4 regions of the Paenibacillus sp. R-74696 genome follow, and region 1 is predicted to be linked to each of the others. Evidence: riboswitches for the same ligand, from Rfam matches in the RefSeq annotation. Region 1 holds a riboswitch; each other region holds the start of a gene.
What was found. A riboswitch is a leader RNA that binds a small molecule or an ion and turns the genes downstream of it on or off. The one in region 1 is predicted to bind cyclic di-GMP.

Region 1 (5,953 bases):
GAAGATGGTTTCCTGAAGGGCTGCGAGGAATAGCGTTGGCGTCATGGCCGTCTCGTAAACGTTGTTCCAAAACACATTGAGCTTCTTATTCGTTAAGTAAGGCACTACAGTAATCGAGAACAAGAAATAAGGCAGCCAGAAGATAAGCAGCTGTTGCAAGCTTGTTTCAAGAATAGCCACGCCAAAGGTCAAGAAGAGCATAGGTGACAGTATGTACATAAAGCGTGTAACGCCAAAGTACCAGTAAAGCAGGTTGGAGAAATAAAGCAGCCGCTGCATCAACGATAAGCCCTTTGCCTCAAGCGGATTGGACATCCTCGTCGTTTGTATCGTGCCCCTAGCCCAGCGGGCCCGCTGTTTAATTTGATCGGATATGGACTCAGACGTTAGGCCTAGTGCCAGCACCTCATTCAAGCAATAAGAATCAAACCCATTGGATTGAAGCTTCATCCCCGTAGCCAAATCCTCCGTGATCGTGCCAATAACGAAACCGCCAATATGATCAATAGCGCTGCGCCGAAAAATACAGTTGCTGCCCACATAAATAACAGCATTAAAACGGTCTCTTCCCGACTGAACAAGCCGCATAAACATATCCTGCTCGTTCGGAATATTACGCCCTTGGTAGTAGTTGTATTGGAAAATATCTTCATTGTAAAAAACTTGGGGCGTTTGTACGTAAGCAAGCTTTTCATTTTTTGCAAAAAAACCTACCGTTCGCTGTAAAAAATCCGGTTTTGGCATCATGTCTGCATCCAACGTGAGGAGCAAATCGCCCTTCATTTTCGTCAGCGCATGATTCAAATTACCCGCTTTAGCATGCTCGTTTCCGGGACGATCGAGATAATGAACGCCTAAGCCTTCGGCTACTTCTCTCATTTCCGCTCGTTTTCCGTCATCACATACCCAAATATTTAATAAATGCTCCGGATAATTCAAATTTTTACAGGCAAGGATGGTTTTTCTAACCAAGGATGGCGGTTCATTGTAGGTAGCGATTGTAACATCCACAGAATAAAGGTTGTCAGGTAATGGCGCAGGCTTTCTTTCAGTGGGTTTTAGCAGAAGAATGTGGAATAAAACGGATTGAAAAATAGAAATGATTTCAAAAAATAATAACAAAGATCCAAAAATTAATGACCAGCCAGATGGGAGTGTTTGTACAAGTCTCCATACTAGATACACGATCATGATAGCAATGGATACCGTTGTTAATATGTACCTAGCTTTTGTTTTCAAATAACCCCAATCCTTTGCGCTCTATTTATTCGCCATAATTCCATTCCTTTTCTGACTAATCTACAACATGGATTGACTATACTGTCTATTCTCGCTGTCGATATTTGTTAAATTGGCCGGAAATATGATATTTTTGGCGGCTAAGGCTCAAATTCAAAGTTATCTTATCACAATCCTTGCCCCTTTAAAAGTTAATTTTTATTCTTAACATCTTAATCTTCTATGCAAATGTGTAGAAAAAAAGCGAAAAAACTCTAATTTTACGCGGTTTACGCGAAATTAGAGTTTTTTCAGAATACCTATTTGGTACTATATCAACTAGTGATTTAAAGAAGAGGTTAGGCCTAGGCCTTTACTACCGCCCAAATCTATTAAAGTGTTTTTTGCAGCGTTTGGTAAGCGCTCAGGCTATCAGCCGACGAATCGATATGCCAGTCCAGTTCTTTGTTTTCATTGAACCAGATCAAACCTTTGATTTGGCTGTACGCTGGCGATTGCACTTGGTTCATAGCGTCAATAACCCATTCTTTTTTGCTGCCGCCGCTTTCGGTTGTGCCTGTTTCAGCGATGATGATTGGCTTGCTCGACATGCTTGTCAGCGCTTGGTAAGAAGCATAGAATACATCGTTAAACGTTCTCCACGAGCTCCACGATTCTTTCGTTCCAAAATTGTAGCCATCGATCGAAAGCATGTCCACATAGGCATCGCCTGGGTACATAGCTGTAAACGAAGCGTTTTTGCCAACATTTTCAGCGTTTACGTTGTACATGAATTTGATGTTTGTTGCGCCTTGCTCCTTGAAAATGGTAACGACACGTTGGAATGCCGCTTTGTAGGTTTCGTTCGTGTTCACTGTGCTGTCGCCAACGCCCCAGCCGTACCAGTTGCCGTTGCCTTCGTGGAAAAGGCGCAGCCAGATTTCAGGGTTTTTATTAGCCGCCTGCCAGTTCATCAATTGTTTAGCTGTTTGTTTCAGGTAAGCGTCTACTACGCCTCTATTGATATCAGCAGTCGAATATTCTTTGTAATTTTTATTTTTAAATTCAAGGGTAAGTAGGTTAATCGAACCATTACTATTTACATAGTCCATAAAACCCTTCCACTCATTGATCCCTTGATTCGAATTGACAAAAGTATGTACAACATCTTGGTGTCCACCGATCAGTTGCTCGTAGGCAGCAATGTTGTTCAAGCTTTGGTTCGGCCAAGTGCCGATCCATGCTCCATTGTAAAAGTTCGTTTGTGCGCTAACAGGGAGTGCCCAGAGTAATGTCGAAGCGAGCATAAGGAGTGTAAGTGCGAATTTTGTCTTTTTCATTGTAAGTTCCTCCCCCGAGCGAATGATGGTACGTGGTCCGAAGAACACGCCACACCTTCATCAGGCAAAGGAGGCTATGTTGGGCTTCGGCAGCTGGCGAGCATATTCCCGTAGGAATGAAGCCCCTATAGCTTTGCGCACATCAGGTTTCCCTGAGTTTGCCTTTTCGTGTTTGAAGCAATAAAAAAAGATAGTCCCTGCTCCCGAAAGAACAAAGTCTACCTTGATTAATAAAGGAAGAAGCGATGTTGAATTCGGCAGCTGGCGAGCATATTCCGTTAGGAATGAAGCCCCTGTAGCTTTGCGCACATCAGGTTTCCCTGAGTTTGCCTTTTCGTTAAACGTAATAGGTATAAAGTATGAGCTAATGTAATATGGTGTTATTGTACACCTTGATCGCAAATTTCGTCAAATTATTTTTTCATAAATTATACAACGAAAAAATATCCATTAAAGTAGCAGATCGCGTACACAATATGAAGCAGGAAAAACATCATGAAATAAAACATTTGCAGCGGCTTATTATTTTTCAGCACATCCGCAAAATAAATATAGAAGGGGAACGCGACCATGACATAGCGTGGAATGCTTTGCAAAAATTCGGCGCTGGCGAACGGAATGAGCATAAGCAGCAGACCATATGCAAAAAACAGCCATTCATGTGCATTACGGCGAATATCTTTCCAGCGCATAATAAGAAAGGCAGCAAAAATGACGAGGACGGCATTAGCAATGATAAAGGCAAGCAGGCCATTTTCCCAGCCACCATTTCCTGAGAAATAAGGTTTTTGGATAAAATGAATGTAGTTTGAAAATGGAGCAACCGTCTTGCGATACCAGTTGATGCTTTGCTCCGTAATCGGAGCCAGCAAATCGCCCGTGAGCCATTTCATATACAATAGATAACCAGCCAGCGGCAGTGCTGAAATAACAGCATAACCTAAATATTTTGCGTCCTTCCACTTGAAACGGTACAGCCTGTGTTCAATCAACAGCGTCCCCACAACGAAAAACAAGTTGACGAAGCCCAGATTGCGCGTCACAGCGGACAAGCCCCCGAACAGAAACGCGAGAAAATATCGCTTTTGCATCGCATAATATACGGTTATAAGCGACAGCATGAGGAACAGGCTCTCGGTATAAGGCACGGCATAGAAGATGGCGGTCGGAAAAACAAGCAGCAGCAGCACCGCAACTTGGGCGTGCTCCTGTTTCAGCCCTCTTTTCAAACAAATGCCATAAAAATATAAGAGCGATACGAGCAAAAACAAATTCGATAAAACCGATCCCACGACCGTCGAATCATATTTAGAAATAGACTCCACCAGGAAGACTAACAAAGGGTATAAAGGGAAAAACACCCAATTTGCACTAGGATGCGGTTCATTGATGTTATACGTATCGTAGCCATTTTCGGCAATACCCAAATACCATACGCTGTCAAATTTCCTTAAATCCTCAAAGCTCGGCTTCTTCAGCTGTGAAATATCCGTCTGGATCGAGAGCTGGCTCGATGTGAAATCATGCCCCTGTACGACCGTATAGTCTGGCGGTACTTGATAGTTCGGAAACAGATTCATGCCGAGAAAGCCTGCAAAATAAAGCAATATTCTCGTGATGACAAACAAGGAAAGCAGGAAGATCAAAACTTGTGTGTTCGATTTTGCTTTAAGCAGCAGCGATTCCATTCGTCACCTCGTCTCTTGTAATTGCTGCGTTTTCGTTTTCGGCTCCGCCAATGCAACGTTATGCAGCTCTGTTTCAACGAAGTATTTCGGCCTTTTCTTCGTTTCAATGTAAATTTTGCCGATATATTCGCCAATTAGTCCAATGCATAGCAGCTGAATGCCGCCAATGAACCAAATCGAAAGAATCATCGAGCTCCAGCCGGATACCGTGTTGCCCTGCAAATGCCGTACGAATACATAAAGGGCGAACAAAAGGCTCATGACCGACATGAAAAAGCCGACAACCGATACTGCGCGGATAGGAGAAACGCTGAAGGAGGTAATGCCTTCCCATGCGAAGATGAGCATTTTTTTCAGCGGATATTTCGATTCGCCAGCAGTTCGCTCCAGACGATCATAATACACGCTGTCGGATTTGAAGCCGATGGTAGGAATGATGCCGCGCAGGAACAGATTGACCTCCTGGTACTCCTCCAGCTTATCAACGACCTTCCTGCTCATCATCCGGTAATCCGCATGATTGTAAACGACGTTGACGCCAAGCTTAATCATTAATTTGTAGAAAAATTGCGCGCTGAACTTTTTGAACATCGTATCGGTCGTCCGCTTGTTGCGTACGCCGTACACGACCTCGTAGCCCTGCTTGTACTTCTCAATAAACTCGTCGATCACCTTAATATCGTCCTGCAAATCGGCATCGATGGAAATTATGCAATCCGCATATTCCTTCGCCGTCAACAAGCCCGCCAGCAGTGCCCGCTGATGCCCAACGTTACGAGAAAGTTTCAGCCCGCTCACAAAACGGTTGCTCCGGTGGAAGGAATCAATAAGCGACCACGTTTTATCGCGGCTGCCATCATCTACAAGCAGCATTTTGCTCTGCTCGGATACCTTTCTTTCCTTCACCAGCCGTTCCAGCAGCAGGGACATTTGTCTTACCGTTTCCGGCAGCGCTTCTTCCTCGTTATAGCAGGGCATGACAATCGATACAATAGGCAAATCGGACTCATCGCCTCTCATGACTTTTCCCTCGCTCTCTATGATGTTGTCCATTTTCGACAATTAGTATAATAGCATACCTTGGTTAAAGCAAGGTGAAACGGCTGTCGCCATCCTCTGGCGGCACAGCGCGTTTCAGTCCGAGAAATGTAGAGAATGGATGGATAATCATATCCTTTCCTATATTTCACGGTGAAACGGCTGTCGCCGTCCTCTAGCGGCACAGCGCGTTTAAACCGTATTATGCTCCATTTCTTTGAAAAAAAAGCCCTTGCGGCACGAGTAGCTGTCTGCTACCGCTGCCGCAAAGACTGATCTTTGTCTGCATGGGTAATATTACATTTGTTGTGGAGCCGAAACACCTACGAGGCAAAGCGCATTTGCAATGACGGTGCGAATAGCACCAAGCAGCGCAAGGCGTGCTTGAGTCTGTGCCGCGTCTTCGGTAATAACGCGTTCTGCTCTGTAATAGCTGTGGAACTGGGAGGCCAGTTCATATACATAGCGAACGATGCGGTGCGGCGCATACTGCTCCGCTGCTTCCGCCACTTCCTGCGGCAGCTCTCCGAGCTTGCGCAGCAGGTCATATTCGGCTTCCGACGTCAGCTTGCTGAGGTCGATCTGCTCAAGCGGCAGCAGCGCAAGGCTTTGCTCCTGTGCCTGACGGAAAATGCTGCAAATCCGCGCATGCGCATATTGCACATAAAA
Region 2 (5,953 bases), on a different contig from region 1:
TCGATTATGGTATGATAACGGTCACGAGTCAGAGCGACTAGAAGATAAGCTTCCAGACAAAAAGGAGATTAAAATCATGTCTAGCATTACAGCCAAACCATTTGATAAAGAAATGCAGAACGCACTCGGCGAGATTACGACGACCTACCATGCAAGCGAATTGAGCAAGAAGGACCCATCGGAGCTGCCGGAAAACATTTATGTGATTGAAGACAAAGAGACGATGGTTGGCTATGGCGTCATTTGGGAATATGCAAGCGGCAAGCAGCTCATCGAAAAAGCGGAAAAGGATTATTTTAGCGATGACGAAAAATATTTGGAAAAGGACTTTTATATCGACATTAAAAATAAAAAGGATTTTGTTTTTATAGAAGCGCTGGATGTGCTGAAGGAATATGAAGGCAAAGGGCAAGCGGCATCCTTTATCAACTGGCTTAAAGCGAAATATCCGAAACAGAGAATGTATGTGTACACACTGGATAAAACGCGCAACTTCTGGTTTAAGCAAGACTTTGAAGTGCTCGGCACAACAGCCTGGATGACCTATAACTAGCCGATGAACATTGAATTTGAAAATCAAACGATATCGTTTCATGTTCAATATGGCAATCGTGAAAAGAAAATATCGATTCAAATCGAGCCATCAGGCTTCATTACGGTAAAAGCGCCGAAAGCGGCAAGTGAAGAGGTCATTAAACGAGCTGTCGAGCGGCATGGGAAATGGATTTTGCAGCAAACGCAGCATCTTGCGGAGGCTACTAAAGCGCCGCAAACGAAGCAATACCAAGATACAGAGAAATTTCTCTACCTTGGCAAAGAGCATTTGCTGCATGAATTAATCAATACAGATGGCTTAACTGAGGAGGAGCTTCGGAAAAACCTCAAGAAGTTTTATTTTTCAAGCTGCAAAAAATTAATAGGGGAACGTCTGCCTATTTATCAGGCGCAGCTGAGGATAAAGCCCAAAACGGTTGAGATCGTAGAGTCCACGACGAAGTGGGGAAGCTGCAGCTCCAGCAAGCATTTAACCTTTAACTATCGTTTGGCGATGGCTCCAATTGATGTGATTGATTACGTCATTATCCATGAGCTTTGCCATCTGTTTCATATGAATCATGACCGATCCTTTTGGCGGCGCGTAGGCAGTCTTATGCCGGATTATAAAGAAAAAGAACAGTATTTGGCCAGGTATGGCGGCTTCATGACGCTCTAAAGCTTGGCAGTCAAAGAGAACGTCCTAATGGTTATCGAGTCCGCAGTGCCTGGGGTGCCCCAGCCCCAGCCCCCGACCTGGTTTCATCGTTACCCCTCTAATCTTACTTTTTCAAGCTCCTCTATATCCTTCAATTTCCCCGTTGATTGCAAAAAAAACCTTCATTGGCTCATCAGTACTGTATTTTTTGGATAAAAATGTAAGTTTTAAAGAGTTCTAATAAATAATTAATGTGTAACTATAAAAGTTCAGTGTCATTTTACCGATATTCTTTTCTGTAAAGGCGAACTCGCTGAAAGGTGGGGACGCAGAGCTTCGGATCTAATGAGCTAAGCGCGATGCTAGCCGGGTCGCCGAATAAGGAAGGGGTACGTGTACGCAAATCCAGTCTATTCGGCCCGGATTTTTTTCGTATTCAAAAATTTATGAGGGAAAATGAGTGATTACCATGAAACTAACCATCAAAAGCAGCCTGATTACCACTCTATTAATGACAGTATCGCTAAGCTGTGTGTCTTTCCTTGGCTATGATAAGGCCAAAACGACATTGGAGGCAAACTTTAAGAAGCAGGCGGAGCAGCAGCTGACTGTTGTTCAGAACTACATCGATATTTGGATTCAGGGCACACAGGCCAAATACGAGGCATTAAGTCAGTCCGATGACGTGAGGAACAGAGATATTCCTGAAATTCTCGCTTATAGCAACCGAATGACGGAGATCACTGATAACCCGGACGAATTTGCATTTATTGCCCCTGACGGCACGCTTTATTTGCCGGGAGCAACGGTTAGTGTAAAGGATTACCCGCATTTTCAAAGGGCGATCAACGGTGAGACCGTCACCATTGATCCGGTAGGCTCAAAGTCTCCCGGGGTGGAGGGAACTCCAATTGTGCTTACAGCTACTCCTGTAAGGGACGACCAAGGAAATATTGTTGGAGTCGGCAATGGAGGTCAGCCTATTCAGGACTTGATTGATCTCATCTCCAAAGTGAAATTGGGACAAAGCGGTCATGCGATTGTTTATACAAAGGATGGCACGGTTGTGGCCAGTGAAAAACCCGAAGAGACCCTACAGAAAAATATGGCCGATTACGAGAATGAGACGCTAAATAAAATTGTAACGAACAGCACGAATGGCGACGCGGGTTTGGCTGAAGCCGTCATTAACGGCTCGGAGCATATGATCGTTTATGGGAAATCTGGCATGATGGATTGGGGCATAGCGATTTTGGTTCCCAAAAGTGAAGCCTATGCTGAAGCCAACGCCTTGTTGCGGTTTTCGATTTTTGTAACAATCGTGTGCCTTCTGGTTTCCGCAGCAATCATCTATACGGTCATGCGCAAAACGTTAAAGCCGCTTTCCGTCATGAACGAAAAGCTGCAAGGGCTCTCCGCCAGCGAAGGCGACTTGTCCTCCAGGCTGACATTTGAAACGAAGGATGAAATCGGCGAGCTTTCCAGAAGTTTTAACGGGATGCTTGAAAATCTGCAAGGGCTGATCATTTCTATTTTGGATAAGGGACAGATTGTTGCCAGCTCATCGTCGCATCTATTGGGCAATCTGGATCAAATATCATCTACCGTTCAGCAAACCACTACCAATATTCAGCAAGCAAATGTCGGATTGCAGGGCCAAATGATGGGATATGAAAGGAATTTGGGGTTAATTGGTGAAATTGGTGAAGGGGTATATGGCATTTTGAATACATCCAATCAAACCTCCGGCATAGCCGCAGAGGCTTCCCAAGGAGCAAAAACAGGCAATGAAGCCGTTGGTGGCTTGGCCAATCAGATGGACTCCATCCAACAGACGGTTAAAGAAGCCGCAGCAGTCATTAAGCAATTGGGCGAGCGTTCGGAGGAGATTGGCGACATTACGTCCGTCATTACATCAATTGCTTCCCAAACAAACATTCTGGCGCTCAACGCTTCAATCGAGGCTGTCAGAGCGGGAGTTCATGGAAAAGGGTTTGCGGTAGTGGCGGAAGAAATTCGCAAGCTTGCGGAGAAATCTACAGAATCCTCCAATCAGATTGCGAATCTCATTCATCAGGTACAAGCTGACACTACCCATGCAGTGGGGACAATGGACAAAGGCACAGGTGAGGTTGCGCTTGGTTTGGAGCAAGTGGGGAAGGTTGGCGTTTTATTCCAGACGCTAGTGACGACAACGACGGACGTATCCATTCATATGGAGAGGATTGCCGCCGCCGCCGACCGGTTAAATGCAAATACGGAGCGTGTGGAATCCGAGATTAAAGAAAGTGTGCAAATCGGCAAAAACTCATCCCAAAGCTTTGAGACGATTGCCGCAATGTCGGAAGAGCAGCTTGCCTCCATTATGGAAATAAACAGCTCTGTGGAACAACTGACACGCACAGCGGATGAGCTAAAAACGATGCTTAACCGGTTTAATGTTTAGTTGAATTACAACGAGGCTATGTCCAAAGCTGACATCCTGTCGCTAAGGCACGGCCTTTTTTTTGCCACTGGAAAGCTAACGATCGTTAGCTTTCCAGTGGCAGGGATGCAGCGTGGTGGCATTGTTGATTAATAAGCGAAATTTTGAGAATGCGGACACGGGGATAGGTTCGGTTTAGCGGGTACAGCGGCTTCATGACGCTCTAATTTAGTAGGAGACAAGCACGCCATATTGTTTGAAAAAGCCGATAATCGCAGCTGCGTCCATCCGCGAATCCGGCAGCTCTTCTGGATAATAAACGCCGGGAGCGAGCGGTTCGTTGTCAGGCCTTAGCAGCAATTTCTCGGCTTGGACAGCCGCTCCGAGGGCGGTAAGGTGAGTCTGGCCGAGCGGGTCCGAAATGGCGATTCGCCGCTCGACCGAGCGGCCATTATGGTCATTTCCCTTAAGGTGAATAAGCACATGATGGGCGCTGCCGGTACCTGGATTGTAGAGCAGGCGCTGCCTGAACGATCGGAACCTTTTCCCGCTGATCATTTTCCATATCCCGCTGTTAACGAGTCCCACGAGCAAAGAGGTGGTTGCCTTGCTGTCGAAGGTGATGCGGAAGCTGGCAGTGTCAATATGGCCGGCCTTAAGCAGTGTCACATGATCGGGAGTGTCGAGTCGATAGCATTTTGCCTCATAGCCATTGGGAAATTGGACCTTTACCGGATCGGTCATCGGATGTACTAGGCGGCTTTTTCCCGCTTCCGTAATATGAAATGGGATCGTCATCCGATCCATGTAGGCGGTAGAATCTGGGCCCGCTTTATCCTGCAGGGAGTATAGAGCATGGATATCGACAGCTACGTTCTTGAGGGCATCGGCATGCATCATAGCGAATAGAGAAGCTGTTCCCGCCATCCAGCCGGAAGACAGCACGACAGGAGCATGGAGCTCTACCTTTCTCAATTTAGCAGCAGCCTGCTCGAATAACTCCGTCCAGCGCGTCACGTCAATGAATGGGATTTTTCTTCTCACGGCAGCTAGAAGCAGCTTATCCTGCAAATCGTTGACAGCGCTAATGATGAGCGAGATATGCTCGCCTGTATGCTGCAGCGGATCTTCCGCATTCGTATCTACAACCGCAGTATGTACTCGTTCAGACTCAAAGGCGGCGGCTTTCCCCGGCGACCTTCCTCCCAAAATAATTTCCAAATCCGCATGCCGATCAAGTAAAATGTGGGCGATCTGTCTGCCAACTTCGCCATATCCTCCAACAATAAGAACCTTGTTTTTATACATAAAGTAGACCTCCGATTAAATGTTTATACGTTTAAGTTTTTCGACATATAGCCGTTTGAAAAAGGAATGTCAGCATGCTAGCCTGGATATTGGCACTAGCATTGGCATTCCTCTTCCACGAATTGGACAAGCTGTTTCATCAGCGCAATAGCGTCATTGAATTCAAGCCGGTAGTACATTTCAGTTCCTTTTTTCTGAACGGTAAGCAGCCCTGCCTGGCGCAATATTTTCAGATGATGGGAAACGGTAGGCCGCGACATCGGAATATGCTCGGCAATTTGCGTTACATTCATGCTGTCTTTGTCGATAAGCAGCGATATAATTTGCTGGCGAACGGGGTCCCCCAGGCCTTGAAAATAAGGGCTTAAACTTTCAAAAATGTGAATCGCCTTCTGATTGCCGATAAATTCGCTCATGGCTTCACTCCGCTATATGGTTTAATTGTTTAAACGTATTGCTAAGTATAAGTGATTTCCTGAAAAAATTCAAATCAACACGAAATGTCACAAAAAACAGCCTCTGCTCGTTCTATGGTCAAAGGGATCAAAAGGAGATAAAGTGCCTGCTTAATAAAGCATATGGACGCCTAATAGGAAGCTTGATATGATCGATCGTAACAAGAAATGCCAGTAAGCATAGATGGGGGCATGCGAAGTGACTGAGCTATATGAACGGTACAAAAATCTTCTATTCCGGCTGGCGTACCAGCTCACCGGTTCGGTATCTGACGCCGAGGACGCTGTGCAGGACGTATTTATTAAGCTTCAGCGGGTGGAGCCGGAGCGGCTGCAGGAGCCTAAGGCGTATTTATGCAAAATGATGACAAATCATTGTTATGACCTGCTCAAATCGGCGCGTAAACGCCGGGAGCAGTATATCGGGCCATGGCTGCCCGAGCCGCTGCAAATGACCGCTGATGATGGATTTGAAGCTGTCGTGCGTGGTGATCTGTTATCTTATGCGATGCTTGCCTTGTTAGAGCGGCTATCGCAAGCCGAGCGGGCGGTATTTGTGCTAAGAGAGGCGCT
Region 3 (5,953 bases), on a different contig from region 1:
TCAGATCGGTCTACGCTTCAAATAATTTACCTGATATAGTGAATGTATTAGGTTATCAGCTTTTCGTTAAACTGAACGAAGTGAACTTTATACCGATTATTATTATTCTAGTCTTCTCCTCGATCTTTAGTATAGAACGCGAAACAGGCATGCAGTCTATAATTAGAGCTACAGGGATGGGATGGGGTAAAATCTTTAAAAACAAACTGGCTTTGACAATAGGAGTCAGTACGTTAATATTCAACATTGGTTATATTTGCGATCTATTAATAACTTTTACCTTATCCGATTTTGGATCAGTAAGCAGTCCCTACCGGAGCATCATCAGTGCGGTGTTGACAAATGATAGCATAGGCATGTTTCTAACCAAGTTTTATATAATTGGTATGCTAAATACTGTATTTATGTCTTGTCTAGTGCTATTGTTGTCCTCACTTTCTAAAAACAGTAGATTAGCGTATTCTATCAATGGCTTAACTTTTGTGGCATTTACGGTTATTGCAACCACGCTAGATAAGCTTGACAAGGCGGCAACTTTGATTTCTGGAAATTTTATAAAATTGTATACTGAAACATCGTTATTAATTGTTTCGAACAGTTCATTAATCGTTGAACAATACACTATAATACTGTTAATCTACATCACGCTTATCCCACTACTCATATATTTTTTGCATAAGACATCTTAAACAAATGATATATATTGCACTAAAACAAAATAATAGATAAGGAGAGGATACTTTGAAAAAAATAATGTGTATAATTTTGGTCATCGTTGCATCTTTTTCATTATTAGGGTGCCAGAAGTCTGATTTCTACACGGAAGATTTTACAGCAATGTTCGGCAATACTTCTGACAATGTAAACCAAGGAGGTCTAATGGCAAGCACAGACGAGTACATATATATTCCTTTAGAGAATGATGTCATAGAAATACGCAAACAAACCGGAAATTCTATAGTACTACAGGATATTGTTGCCGAGTTTGGATATGTCAACGTAGTCAATGGATACTTGTATTATAATGCATTCAATAGCAAAGAAAACAAAAGAGGACTTGTTGTCCGCTCATTGGACGGTAAGTTCTTGAGACAGATATCAAAGATGAGTTACTACCCCTTTGTTGTTTTCGAAGATTGGATATATGCCACCAATCTACGTGGAGGAAATCTTTATAAAATTAACATTAAAAATTCAGAACTTAAGATGCTTGCTGAAGAACCAGTAGAGGAATTCACCTTACATGACAATGGCATATTTTACAGTGACGGTAATAACCTTTATTCAATCAATCTTGATGGGAAAAACAAACAAAAGCTACTTTCCGACATACAGTTAAATTCTTTAACATACAGAAAAAAAGATAATGCCCTTATATTCATAAATTCTTCTGAAGACAATCGAATTTATTTATATAATATAAATACTAAAAAACTTTCTGTCTTAAAAGATGGTGACTATTCGTTTGTCCAAGTATTTGGAAATAACGAAATCGTAACGTTGAATAGATCTGGATTATTACAGTCTTTTTCATTTCCTGACGGACATCTTAATATAGAAATACCGGGAGTCACCAATTTCCAAGTCTTTAACAATACTTTATACTATTTTGATCAATTTAAATCCTTATACAGCATAACTGAACAAAAACATGAACCCACTAAGGTTTATCCATTAGAGTAAGCCACTAGCTAATCAGTAAAACTAAACATGTACTTCGTCCATTTGAAAACACAATCTACTGATACTATCAAGAGCCATTGTTTAACACCATAAAGCACTACTTTGGTAGCGTATTCTTTTAATGATTTTGAATACTTACTTTCGAAATTTAGGATAAAATTAAGCCTCATTTTCAAGAAGCTTTTTCAGCTTATTTTTAGCTCTTTGAACTCGTTTTTTACAAGCCTCTACCGATATGCCAAGCTCCTGTGCCGCCTCAAACATAGTATATTTCTCTATGACTACCTTTTTCAGCAAATTATAATCATCGGCATCCATTAGTTCTGAGTATAACAGATCGACATTATGCGAATTTGTATCTCCCAAGAAGATGTTTTCGTAAACCAAAGATGATACTACTAGGCTGCTTAAAGAGGCTCGGCTTCGAATCATATTCTTTATAACATATTTCAGTGTATTTAATAACCAGCCTCTTGGATTGGGGCTGGTTATTATATGGCCAACTTTATTACATGCTATTCTAAATGTATCCTGTACAGATTCTTCAGCTAACCTTCGGTCCTTCAATGCGCTTTGCGCATATGCTAACAAAGAATTGAACATCTCGAAGTATAGTTCTTCAATGACTCGTTTCTGAAGATCATTCAAACCCATCTCATCACAATCCCCCAGTAGAGATCAATCGTATTTATTTTCTGTTACACAATGAGTTGGTAAACTAAAAAAATCGGGTAAAGCCACAAATAACTGATTTTCACACGGGGTTGCCTACGAATAGATTGTGTCTTTAAACCATCCAGTTATATATTGTGTTGGTACATAATCTAATTCTGTTGTTTTTGGTCTAATAGGTTTTGAGAATTCACCGCTTATAATTTTATGGTGGCTATGTTCTCTTATTTCGCCATACGCAAGTATCCTAGCTACGCGGAGCCTTGGTCCCTCCAGCGGCCCGACTGTCATGACATCGTTTCTCCTACCGATGAATTAGACCCACAGCTTTGCGTCCTCGACTTTCGTAAAGATTTACTTTTTATTCTAACCAAGATTCCTATCCTATTTTCTCATTTTCATCCCTATAGTCTTATATCGGATACAACCCTTTCATTTATTTGAAATTTAAGTTAAATAATTAACTTTTTATAAAAACAGTTCATTAAAACCAATTAAGAAAAAATGAAGACTCCCTCATGTTTGAAGTGTCTCACCCGTACCTATTCCTCAGAAAACGAACCTATCGTCACCTGATTGGATTATTTTTCTGCCCAATAAACACAACCTATAGTATTCCGCACAAAAAAAGCGGGGCTGTCCAGAAAGTCAGTGAAAAGTGATTTCTGGCCCCCCATTTTCGTGACATGTAAAAAATAAGCAAAAAAAAAATCGCCAAATCTTGTAGAATGGGAGTTACCACACAACCACTACAGAAAGGGCGATTTTTTTGCGTAATCTGATGACTACTACCGAACAGTATACCATGCAGCTTTCACTTCCTCTAGAGGATATTGAAGAAAAAGGGGTGTCGAAACGAAAGCTGGCCCCTACCTTCAAGCCCTACGACAACAAGCAGGCTCAGATGATCTTGGATCTGGAGTTATTTATCCCTGCCCACCATGTGGGGCGTGTCATTGATGAGATGATCGAAGCGCTCCCGGACGAGCAGTTGTTTACTCACTATGTTGGTGGGGGCTGCAGCTCTTACCATCCTAAAATGATGCTTAAGGCGATCCTCTAAGGCTACTCGCAAAAGATTTACTCCTGCCGAGGGATTGAGAAGCTGCTGCGCGAAAACCTCCCAGCGATGTGGCTGTCGGCGATGCAGCAGCCGGACTTCCGCACCTTGAATGAATTTCGCGGCGTGCGTATGAAAGCATGCATGGACGAGTTGTTTGAAACGATGATTCAAAAGCTCATCGAAGGCAACTACATTACGATGGAGCAGTACTTTTTAGATGGCACGAAGATCGAAGCCGATGCTAACAAGTATTCGTTCGTGTGGAAAAAATCCACACTGCGCTTTGAAGCAAAGCTGAAAGAGAAGGTGTAGGAGACCCTTGCCCATATTCATACCCTCACGCAGCAAGAAGCTCGCGAGTACGTAGCAGCGAATCCAGATGGGCTTTCGGGTCAGCTCGAAGAAGCAGCTGTCGTACTGGAAGAAAAAGTGGCAAACGTAACCGAACAGATCGCTGGGGCAAACGACAGCGAAGGGAGGAAAGCCTTACGTAAAGCGCGTCGTGCCTGAAAGCATCCACTGAAGCAGATTCGGGAGGATTTTCTTCCTAGGCTCGCGAGGTATGAGCAGCAGAAAGCCTGCCTTGGCGAGCGCAATAGCTACTCCAAAACCGATCCGGACGCCACATTTATGCGGATGAAGGAAGATCACATGAAAAATGGCCAACTGAAACCGGGCTACAATGTGCAAATGGCCACGGAAAACCAATTCGTTTTGTTTTACAGTCTTCATCAGCGACCTACGGATACGCGCTGCTTCATTCCACATATGGAAAAGTTGGCGGCGTCTTCTTTGCCTATACCCAAAACCGTGATTGCCGATGCAGGCTATGGCAGTGAAGCGAACTACTTGTATGCGATGGGCCAGGAAAAAGAGCCGAGCTTTGATTTTCTCATTCCTTACGGCACCTATATGAAAGAAAAAACGCGTCGTTACCAAAAGGACATCCGGCACGCCTCGAACTGGACGTATGAAGAGCACGATGACCGCTTTGTATGCCCGAATGGCCGCTACGTTCGCTTTAAGAAATACCAAACAAAAAAGAATGCTTCTGGTTTGGAACAAAGCTTCAAGCTGTATGAATGTGAAGATTGCAGCAACTGCCCCTTCAAGCCCGCATGCAGCAAAGCAAAGGGAAATCGCCAGGTTCACTGGAATACGATTTGGGAAGAGTTAAAAGCAAAGGCCAAAAAAGCCCTTGAGGATGACGATAAATCCGCCATTTATGCTCGGCGTAAGGTCGAGGTAGAGAGCGTATTTGGTCACATCAAGGGCAACCGGTCGTTCCGCCGGTTCTCCCTGCGAGGGCTGGACAAGGTTCACACGGAGTTTGGGATTGTGGCGTTGGCTCACAATCTCTTGAAGGTGGCAGGCCTTCGCCTTGCTACCTTCTGCAAAAGCATGGGCACAAAAAAAGTTGTACGGAAAACATTGCATTTTTCCGTACAACTTTTTATTTTAGGGACTTATTGGACAGCCCCGTTTTTATAACCATCTTCCCTCATCCTCTACAGCCGCGGATCAACCGAATCCGACTCCATGGATAAAGCGGCAAGCACACATTCATGAATCCGTTCCACCGATTCCTTGCGAATAAACCGTTCCACCGACTCCAGTCCCAACGCAAATTCCTTGAGCGCATAACGCTCCTTTTTGCTTGTTTTGCGCTGCTTCAGCCTTTGGAGGTTTTCGGGCAGCAAATAATCCATGCCATAAATAATATGCAAATAGCTTCGGCCTCTGACTTTGATGGCCGGCTGAATCAGCCTTCCTTTATGTCTGGCGACAAAATACTCTGGCTTAATGACAGCTCCTTCATGCCCCTGCTCCGTCATTTCCTCCCACCACCGAATCGCCGCAAGCTCACTGGCCTCATCCGTTACAACCTTGTATTCCGTCTCCATGAACAGCTCCGAGCAAGCAGCTAGCTCGCGCGCATGCTCCATATGCCAGCTGTGCTGTTCGCTTTGGTAGCTTGATGTACTATGCGCCAGCGTGTGGAAAGGCGCAATTCGAATGCCTTCCAATCCATTCGTATCCCAGCAATATTGCTGGAATGCCCGCTCGAACGTTTCGGCATTGCCCAGCTTGATTTCCAGCTCATCAATCCAGTGCTGCACGGCTTTGCCCGCGCCGTTCGCCTCCCGCAGCTTGGCGATTTTGGCCCGTCTGTCCATCAGCGAAACCTCCGCCACATGGGCATATTGCGAAGCAATCAGCTCCCGTGCCTTTAAATTCCACGGGACAATTTCCGTATCCAGCAGCACTAAATCCGTACCGTAACGGTCAAAATAATTCGCCTTCGTCAAATCGCTATTCAGCTTCCGCAGCACTTGCTCCTCAAGCATAGGCTCGAAGAACCGCCTGCCTGTTCGAGTATAAATGACGCCTAGTGTCTGCCGGCCGACATACGAGGCAGCTGCGGCTTCGTTTCGAAACAGCAGCACGATGGCTCTGCTGCCCATATGCTTTTTCTCCATGATCATCTTCTCTACGCCTTGCGAACGATAATAGGCGAAGGCTTCGGCCGGATGC
Region 4 (5,953 bases), on a different contig from region 1:
GAATTATCCAGCATAGAGCAGCGTTTGCTTGAGGTGAATAACGAACTAAATGAGCTGCAGAGAGCAAGACTTGGGAGCGAACAGCATTTAAATTGAAGAAAATGGATGATGTTACAGAGGCGGGATGAGCAATGTTGAAGGGATACAATTCATCTAAGATGATTACGTATGCAAATGGTATTGCGTGGTTAGTAATTGGCGCTTTCTTTTTTATAAATCAATTATCGAATCCAAATCGGGAAGACTTGATGTTCTATATTCTTCTTTATTCCTTGATTTTTGTTTTCCCAGCATGGATTGGAGTTCACATGGCTTTACAGTACTTGGAACGTAAATCAGTCCAAAAACCGCTTAGGGAAGCAATTATAGCTTTACAGCTTGAATTGCAAATCGCGGAGCAAGAGCTAGAGCTTGAGAGAAGTATGGCCGAAAATGAAGAGCAAGAGAGGAGAGCCGCCTGGGAGGCCGAGGAGCAAGCGGCAGCCGCGGCCTTTTTAGCGGAGCGGATAGCGATTCGTAATGCCAGGCAAGGCTCTCCGCCCCCGCCAACACAGCCGTCCGTGCCGAAAACGATCAGCTGCCTTGGCTGTGGTGCTAATAAGGTTCTTCTTCCACAGCAAAGCGAGGAATGCGACTATTGCGGAAGGATGTTCATGTATCGTTAATCGCATCTGAGCGTCAGGATTTGTTTGCGAATCCTTTTTTTAGGGTAAAGTAATCTAGAGCCCAAACAAGAAGGAGCGTGTAAATGATGACGCAAATGAAGAAGGTGGCTTTTCTGCTGGCCGATGGCTTTGAAGATTCCGAAATGCAAAATCCGTATGATGAAATGGTGAAAAATGGCCATGAGGCGGTTATTATAAGCTTGCGAAGCAATGAGGAATTGAAGGGCAAGCAAGGCACAATTGCCTATAAGTCGCATCTAGCGATTAAAGAGGCAAAGGCAAGCGACTATGCGGCGATTATTATCCCTGGCGGGGCATCCCCCTCCCACTTGAAGGAGGAAGCGGCCGTGCATGCTTTCGTCAAAGACGCTGATGAAAAAGGCATAACCATTGCCGCCATCTGTCACGGCCCGCAAGTTTTGGCGGAGGCTGGTTTGCTGCAGGGACGGACACTGACAGCTTATCCGGAGCTGGAGCAGGAAGTGCTGGCAGCTGGGGGACATTTTCGTAATGAGGAAGTCGTGGTAGATCGCAATTTGATTACTTCCCGTACACCGGAGGACGAGCCTGCTTTTATTCAGGCAACGATTGAACAGCTGGGCGTCAACGCCTGGTAGACTCTCTAGCAGAACAGCTGGATTGTCCATTCTATCCATTATCACTGCGAGTTTTGCCTTTGGGCAAAACCCTAATCGCAGATCGTAAGAGCAGCAAGCGTTTAGCCTACTTGAGGTTTAGCAGATGCTGCTCTTTTTACTATGCAAATTTCCCTGAATTTGTAACGACTATTCAAGCCAAATGATTGCGGCAACTATTTAACTGGATTATAATTGTTGTCAGCATGGCAGAGTTTGTGAACGAGTGGTTATTTCGTATATTAAAGGAGTAAAGCATGAAGGTTATCCTTGTAGATGATGAATGCCTTGCTTTGGATTACTTGGAGCGACAACTCGTGAAATTAAATAACGTAGAGGTTTTGGGGAAATATGAGGATCCGATGACCGGGAAAGAGCGGATTTTGCGCGATCTGCCGGATGTCGTATTTTTGGATATTAATTTGCCTGAAGTGAGTGGCATTGCGCTTGCTGAACAGCTGCTTGAGGTTAGGCCGGAGCTGAATATCGTATTTGTAACCGCTTATGATGAATATGCAGTGAAAGCATTTGAGCTGAATGCACTGGATTATGTCGTCAAACCGATTCATCCTGAGCGCTTATTGAAAACGATGGAACGGATTCAGAAGCGGCTGGACTCGTCTGCGAAGGATAAAGAGCAGGCTCTACAGCCAGTGAAAAATGCGAATGAGGAGCAGCATCTGGTTTTGCAGCTATTGGGGCAGTTCAGTGTGGAGTTTTCCGGGAAAAAGGATGCAGCCATAAGGTGGCGCACAACGAAGGCGCAGGAGTTGTTTCTGTATTTGCTCCAGCATCGCGAACAGCTTGTAAGAAAATCGATATTAATCGATTTGCTATGGCCCGATAATGGGACGGAAAAAATATATGCCCAGCTGTATACGACGGTGTACCACATTAGGAAAACGCTAGATCAGTTTGGAAAGTGTTTTCACATTGCCAATACAACAGAAGGATACATATTGACGCTGAATCAGGTTGTGCTCGATGTAGAGGAATGGGAGCGGGGCATTGCCGCCGCACCGCCGCTAGCGGCTGCAACGCTTGCGGAATACGAAGAGGCTATGAATCTTTATAGAGGCGATTATTTAAAGGATTATGATTATTGGTGGGCGGAGAGCGAGCGCCAGCGGCTGAAACGGTTATGGCTGAATACTTCCTATCGATTGGAAGAATGGCATGTCGAGCATGGTCAGTTGGATAAAGCGATTGCCGGATATATTCGGATTATCGAGGAGCATGCGCAAGCGGAAGAGGCTTATTTTGCCTTAATGCAGCTGTATGCGTCCAAAGGAAATCATCTTATGGTTAATCAGCAGTACAATGTTTTAACCGCCGCGCTGATAGAAGAATTGAACGAGCAGCCAAGCGCGTACATTACAGAATGGTATAAAGAGTGGAAAAGCAGTGTTAGCGCGTTGTAGGGGCTATTTTGTAAATTTTCCGAGATTAAACAGGGATTTTGTCGAGAAATTGTAGAGTTGCCTTATTTATAATGGAGGAGCAGGTGAAAATGAAGACGGACAAGCTTTACGGGCTTCATTTTCAAAAAATAGCATGTTCAAAGGAATGGTTGAAGAAGATGATGATAACCGAGAAACGGCAAATAAACGTCATTCGCCATTTTCGCTATCCTGAGCTGGCTTGCTGTATAAGCGAGGGAGCCCAGCACCTACGACAGCTGAATTTAAATCAAATGACCGATTACACGATCGTTCGAGGCTTTTATACCCATCATCGAGGTCATTTTATTGGAATTACAGCTACTTCTGAGGGGCCTTTGTTTTTCTATGACAAGCAATATTTTCAGCTTTCGGAAGGGAAATTTATGATTGCTCTGGAGCATGACGACAAGCGAAACACGTTCTCTTTTTGGTGGGATGGGGTAGAAATATGTCGCCTGAACTATCAGCGGCAGCTTTATCAGTACAATGAGGGAATCGTGGATGACGGTATTCGTGATTTTTTTGCTTGGCTTTATTTGTCGACAGGACCGAGAAAGTTTTGGAGATTCCAAAAATTTTACACGGTCAAAAGCAGCTAAACGCTGGTTCGGGTATCAGAATTTTATCAGCCGAAAAAGGATTGATAAAACGCATGATGGAGCTGAAGTGGGATGGGCGCTGAACATTTGAAAGAGTTTCAAAGCTTGAAGCATGAGGATGAAATGCGGTATATGCTCCTGCTAAGGGATGTAAAGGGCATGCTTAAAGAGCGGAAAGAAGAACCTTTTATGAAACGGTTAAAGCGGAGATGGATGAAGAGAGGCCATAAAATACAAGCCTCAGCCTGGAAATAAAAAAGGTTTAACGTATTGTTTGTTGCAAATAATGGGTATATACTAGAGATAATCATAGTTTAATATAAGGTAGTTCTTCTACCTAACACCACTTACAAAACTTTACACGATAACGGCAAACCTGTCGAAAGGCAGGGACGCAAAGCTAAAGGGCCTTCTCTATTATTTAGATGGCAGCCTAGCCACCGAAGGGAGTTTTTTTTATGCGCAAAAGTTTAACGGTTATGATTTTGCTTGCATTGATACTGTCCGTGTTCCCGCAAGCAACTGCTCAAGTGGCAGCAGCTGGGACAAGCTGGCTCGATGAATCCAATGTGGATAAAGGAAGCATCGGTATTCGTTATGAGGTCAAGTCGGGCGTAGATACAAGGCTGGTTGTAGCCAAAGACGGCAAAAATTATACGTATGCGCTCCGGGCAAACCAGACAGAAGAGTGGTTCGCGCTTCAACTGGGCAATGGAGACTATACGATTACATTATTGGAGAACGTCAGTGGAACCAATAAATATAGAGCAGTTCAAACAGGCAAAGTTACCTTGAATTTGAGTGACAGCAGCCTCGTTTACTTAAACTCCATTCAAAATATCGATTGGAGCAGCAACAGCAAAGCGGTCAAGAAAGCATTGGAGCTGACTAAGGGTAAAAAGACGGATACCGAGAAGGTAACGGCAATTTACAAATATATTGTGGCGAATATTTCTTATGATCATCAGCTTGCAGCTAAGGTGACCAACGATTATTTGCCTCAAATCGATCGTACGTTTAGTTCGCAGAAAGACATTTGCTACGGTTATGCTGCATTAATGGCGGGCATGCTTCGCAGCTTGGACATTCCGGCCAAGATGGTGACGGGCAAAGCGTCCGATGTATCGAACTATCATGCTTGGAATGAAGTATATTTGGACGGCAAATGGATCACGATCGATACGACGCTTGATGCTGGCATGAAGAACAGCAAGAAAGCGGGCAAAATGATTAAAGACAGCTCGCGTTATACAGCTGCTAAAGTCTATTAAACGGATCTAAGCATATATAAATCAATAGGCACGTACAGAAGCTTCGTCTATCCTTCAAGGGATGGACGGAGCTTTTTTTGCTGTTATTTAGGCTGTCGAATGAAGGGGATGCTTGTAAAGTTTTTGTACAGTTGGGCTAGATATAATTTTCTTATTTGAATGTAAGGAGGGAGAGGATGGAGAAAGACTTGGCTTTCGTGAGGTAATCACAACAATAGAACAACTAGACAAGATAGAGAAAAAGAGAGGATTGATAAGATGCCCGCAAGTAGACAGAGAGCGATCAGGCAAAAGATTTCCTGGATCATGCTGCTCGTTTTGCTGCTGCAAGCCGCATTCCAGCCATTCGCAGCTCCAATACAGGCAGCAGGTCCGATTACAGGACTGACTTTTACAAAGACAGCTAGTGTGAGCACCGTTAATGTAGGCGATACCTTCAAGTATACCATCTTGTATCAGGCGGATGGCGCGACTCATGTTGGTAAGAACGTAACGATTGTTGATACCGTACCGGCACAATTTGAAATTGTGGATGGCTGGGAGGATGGAGGCTGGGATACGAAAAACGGCCAAACGCTAACCGTTAATGCACATCCACTGCCTTCCGGTACTTCGGTAAAGCTGGAAATTCCCGTGAAAGCGAAGCCGACTGGCTCAAGCTCGGTTGTGCCTACGACGAATACAGCGACGATTACACTCGTTGATTCGGCAGAAAGCACGACGGCATCGGCGCCTGTTTCAATTAATGCGGATCCGAATCCGGTTGCAACACCAACGCCTACAGCAACACCGACGGCGACACCTACTGCCTCAACCTATGACAAATGGTGGGCTTACAAAAGCCAAGACACTGGATTTGGCGGCGGAGTTCCAATTATTGGCGGAGCGGTTGAGTATACGGTAGGCATTAAAGGCGAAGCGGGCAATACGAATCCTGGCAGCTTGAAATATGCGACGTTAGTCGATACGCTGCCGCCAGATGCCGTATATGTGAGCTCAACAGAAAGTGGCGTCTATGATTCAACGGCTCGTACGATCACTTGGTCGAACATTGAGCTGGCTTCTGGACAATCTTTCGAAGCGAAGGTATCGGTCACTTACCCTGATGATTTAGGGTATGGTCATCCGACAGGAACACCGCTGGAGCGCAAAAACAACGTTGAAATTTTGAGCGGCTATACGCTCGAGGGAGACGGGGCGGTCACTGATCCTGACGCTGATGTGACAACTAAATTCGGAGAGCCGGTATCTGGCGTTTCCGGTTTAACCAAGTCGCGCGTTTACCAATATCGCTGGCATGGCCAAACCCAGAAGTTCAACATCGGCGGCATCAGCAATACA

Region 2: another riboswitch for cyclic di-GMP. It lies ahead of ACSR9A_RS01375 (methyl-accepting chemotaxis protein); the one in region 1 lies ahead of ACSR9A_RS18065 (glycoside hydrolase family 26 protein).
Region 3: another riboswitch for cyclic di-GMP. It lies ahead of ACSR9A_RS15380 (RNA polymerase sigma factor); the one in region 1 lies ahead of ACSR9A_RS18065 (glycoside hydrolase family 26 protein).
Region 4: another riboswitch for cyclic di-GMP. It lies ahead of ACSR9A_RS19105 (transglutaminase-like domain-containing protein); the one in region 1 lies ahead of ACSR9A_RS18065 (glycoside hydrolase family 26 protein).

The regions. Positions count from the first base shown of each region.
Region 1 covers NZ_JBPULM010000037.1:122,817-128,769, reverse strand. Annotated here, with positions in the region: gene ACSR9A_RS18070 (glycosyltransferase) at 1-1,191, opposite strand, end outside; gene ACSR9A_RS18065 (glycoside hydrolase family 26 protein) at 1,611-2,558, opposite strand; cyclic di-GMP riboswitch class I at 2,644-2,731, opposite strand; cyclic di-GMP riboswitch class I at 2,812-2,899, opposite strand; gene ACSR9A_RS18060 (mannosyltransferase family protein) at 2,987-4,246, opposite strand; gene ACSR9A_RS18055 (glycosyltransferase family 2 protein) at 4,250-5,266, opposite strand; gene argS (arginine--tRNA ligase) at 5,582-5,953, opposite strand, start outside.
Region 2 covers NZ_JBPULM010000008.1:55,718-61,670, reverse strand. Annotated here, with positions in the region: gene ACSR9A_RS01385 (GNAT family N-acetyltransferase) at 77-553, shown strand; gene ACSR9A_RS01380 (M48 family metallopeptidase) at 557-1,213, shown strand; cyclic di-GMP riboswitch class I at 1,486-1,571, shown strand; gene ACSR9A_RS01375 (methyl-accepting chemotaxis protein) at 1,662-3,638, shown strand; gene ACSR9A_RS01370 (saccharopine dehydrogenase NADP-binding domain-containing protein) at 3,846-4,925, opposite strand; gene ACSR9A_RS01365 (ArsR/SmtB family transcription factor) at 5,021-5,341, opposite strand; gene ACSR9A_RS01360 (RNA polymerase sigma-70 factor) at 5,580-5,953, shown strand, end outside.
Region 3 covers NZ_JBPULM010000031.1:58,347-64,299, reverse strand. Annotated here, with positions in the region: gene ACSR9A_RS15390 (hypothetical protein) at 1-689, shown strand, start outside; gene ACSR9A_RS15385 (DUF5050 domain-containing protein) at 742-1,683, shown strand; gene ACSR9A_RS15380 (RNA polymerase sigma factor) at 1,843-2,337, opposite strand; cyclic di-GMP riboswitch class I at 2,627-2,724, opposite strand; gene ACSR9A_RS15375 (transposase) at 3,125-3,418, shown strand; partial or broken gene ACSR9A_RS15370 (hypothetical protein) at 3,434-3,481, shown strand; gene ACSR9A_RS15365 (transposase) at 3,500-3,730, shown strand; gene ACSR9A_RS15360 (transposase) at 4,070-4,909, shown strand; gene ACSR9A_RS15355 (polynucleotide kinase-phosphatase) at 4,927-5,953, opposite strand, start outside.
Region 4 covers NZ_JBPULM010000039.1:66,550-72,502, reverse strand. Annotated here, with positions in the region: gene ACSR9A_RS19130 (hypothetical protein) at 1-96, shown strand, start outside; gene ACSR9A_RS19125 (hypothetical protein) at 132-665, shown strand; gene ACSR9A_RS19120 (DJ-1/PfpI/YhbO family deglycase/protease) at 761-1,282, shown strand; gene ACSR9A_RS19115 (response regulator) at 1,558-2,721, shown strand; gene ACSR9A_RS19110 (hypothetical protein) at 2,811-3,341, shown strand; cyclic di-GMP riboswitch class I at 3,701-3,786, shown strand; gene ACSR9A_RS19105 (transglutaminase-like domain-containing protein) at 3,800-4,612, shown strand; gene ACSR9A_RS19100 (SdrD B-like domain-containing protein) at 4,871-5,953, shown strand, end outside.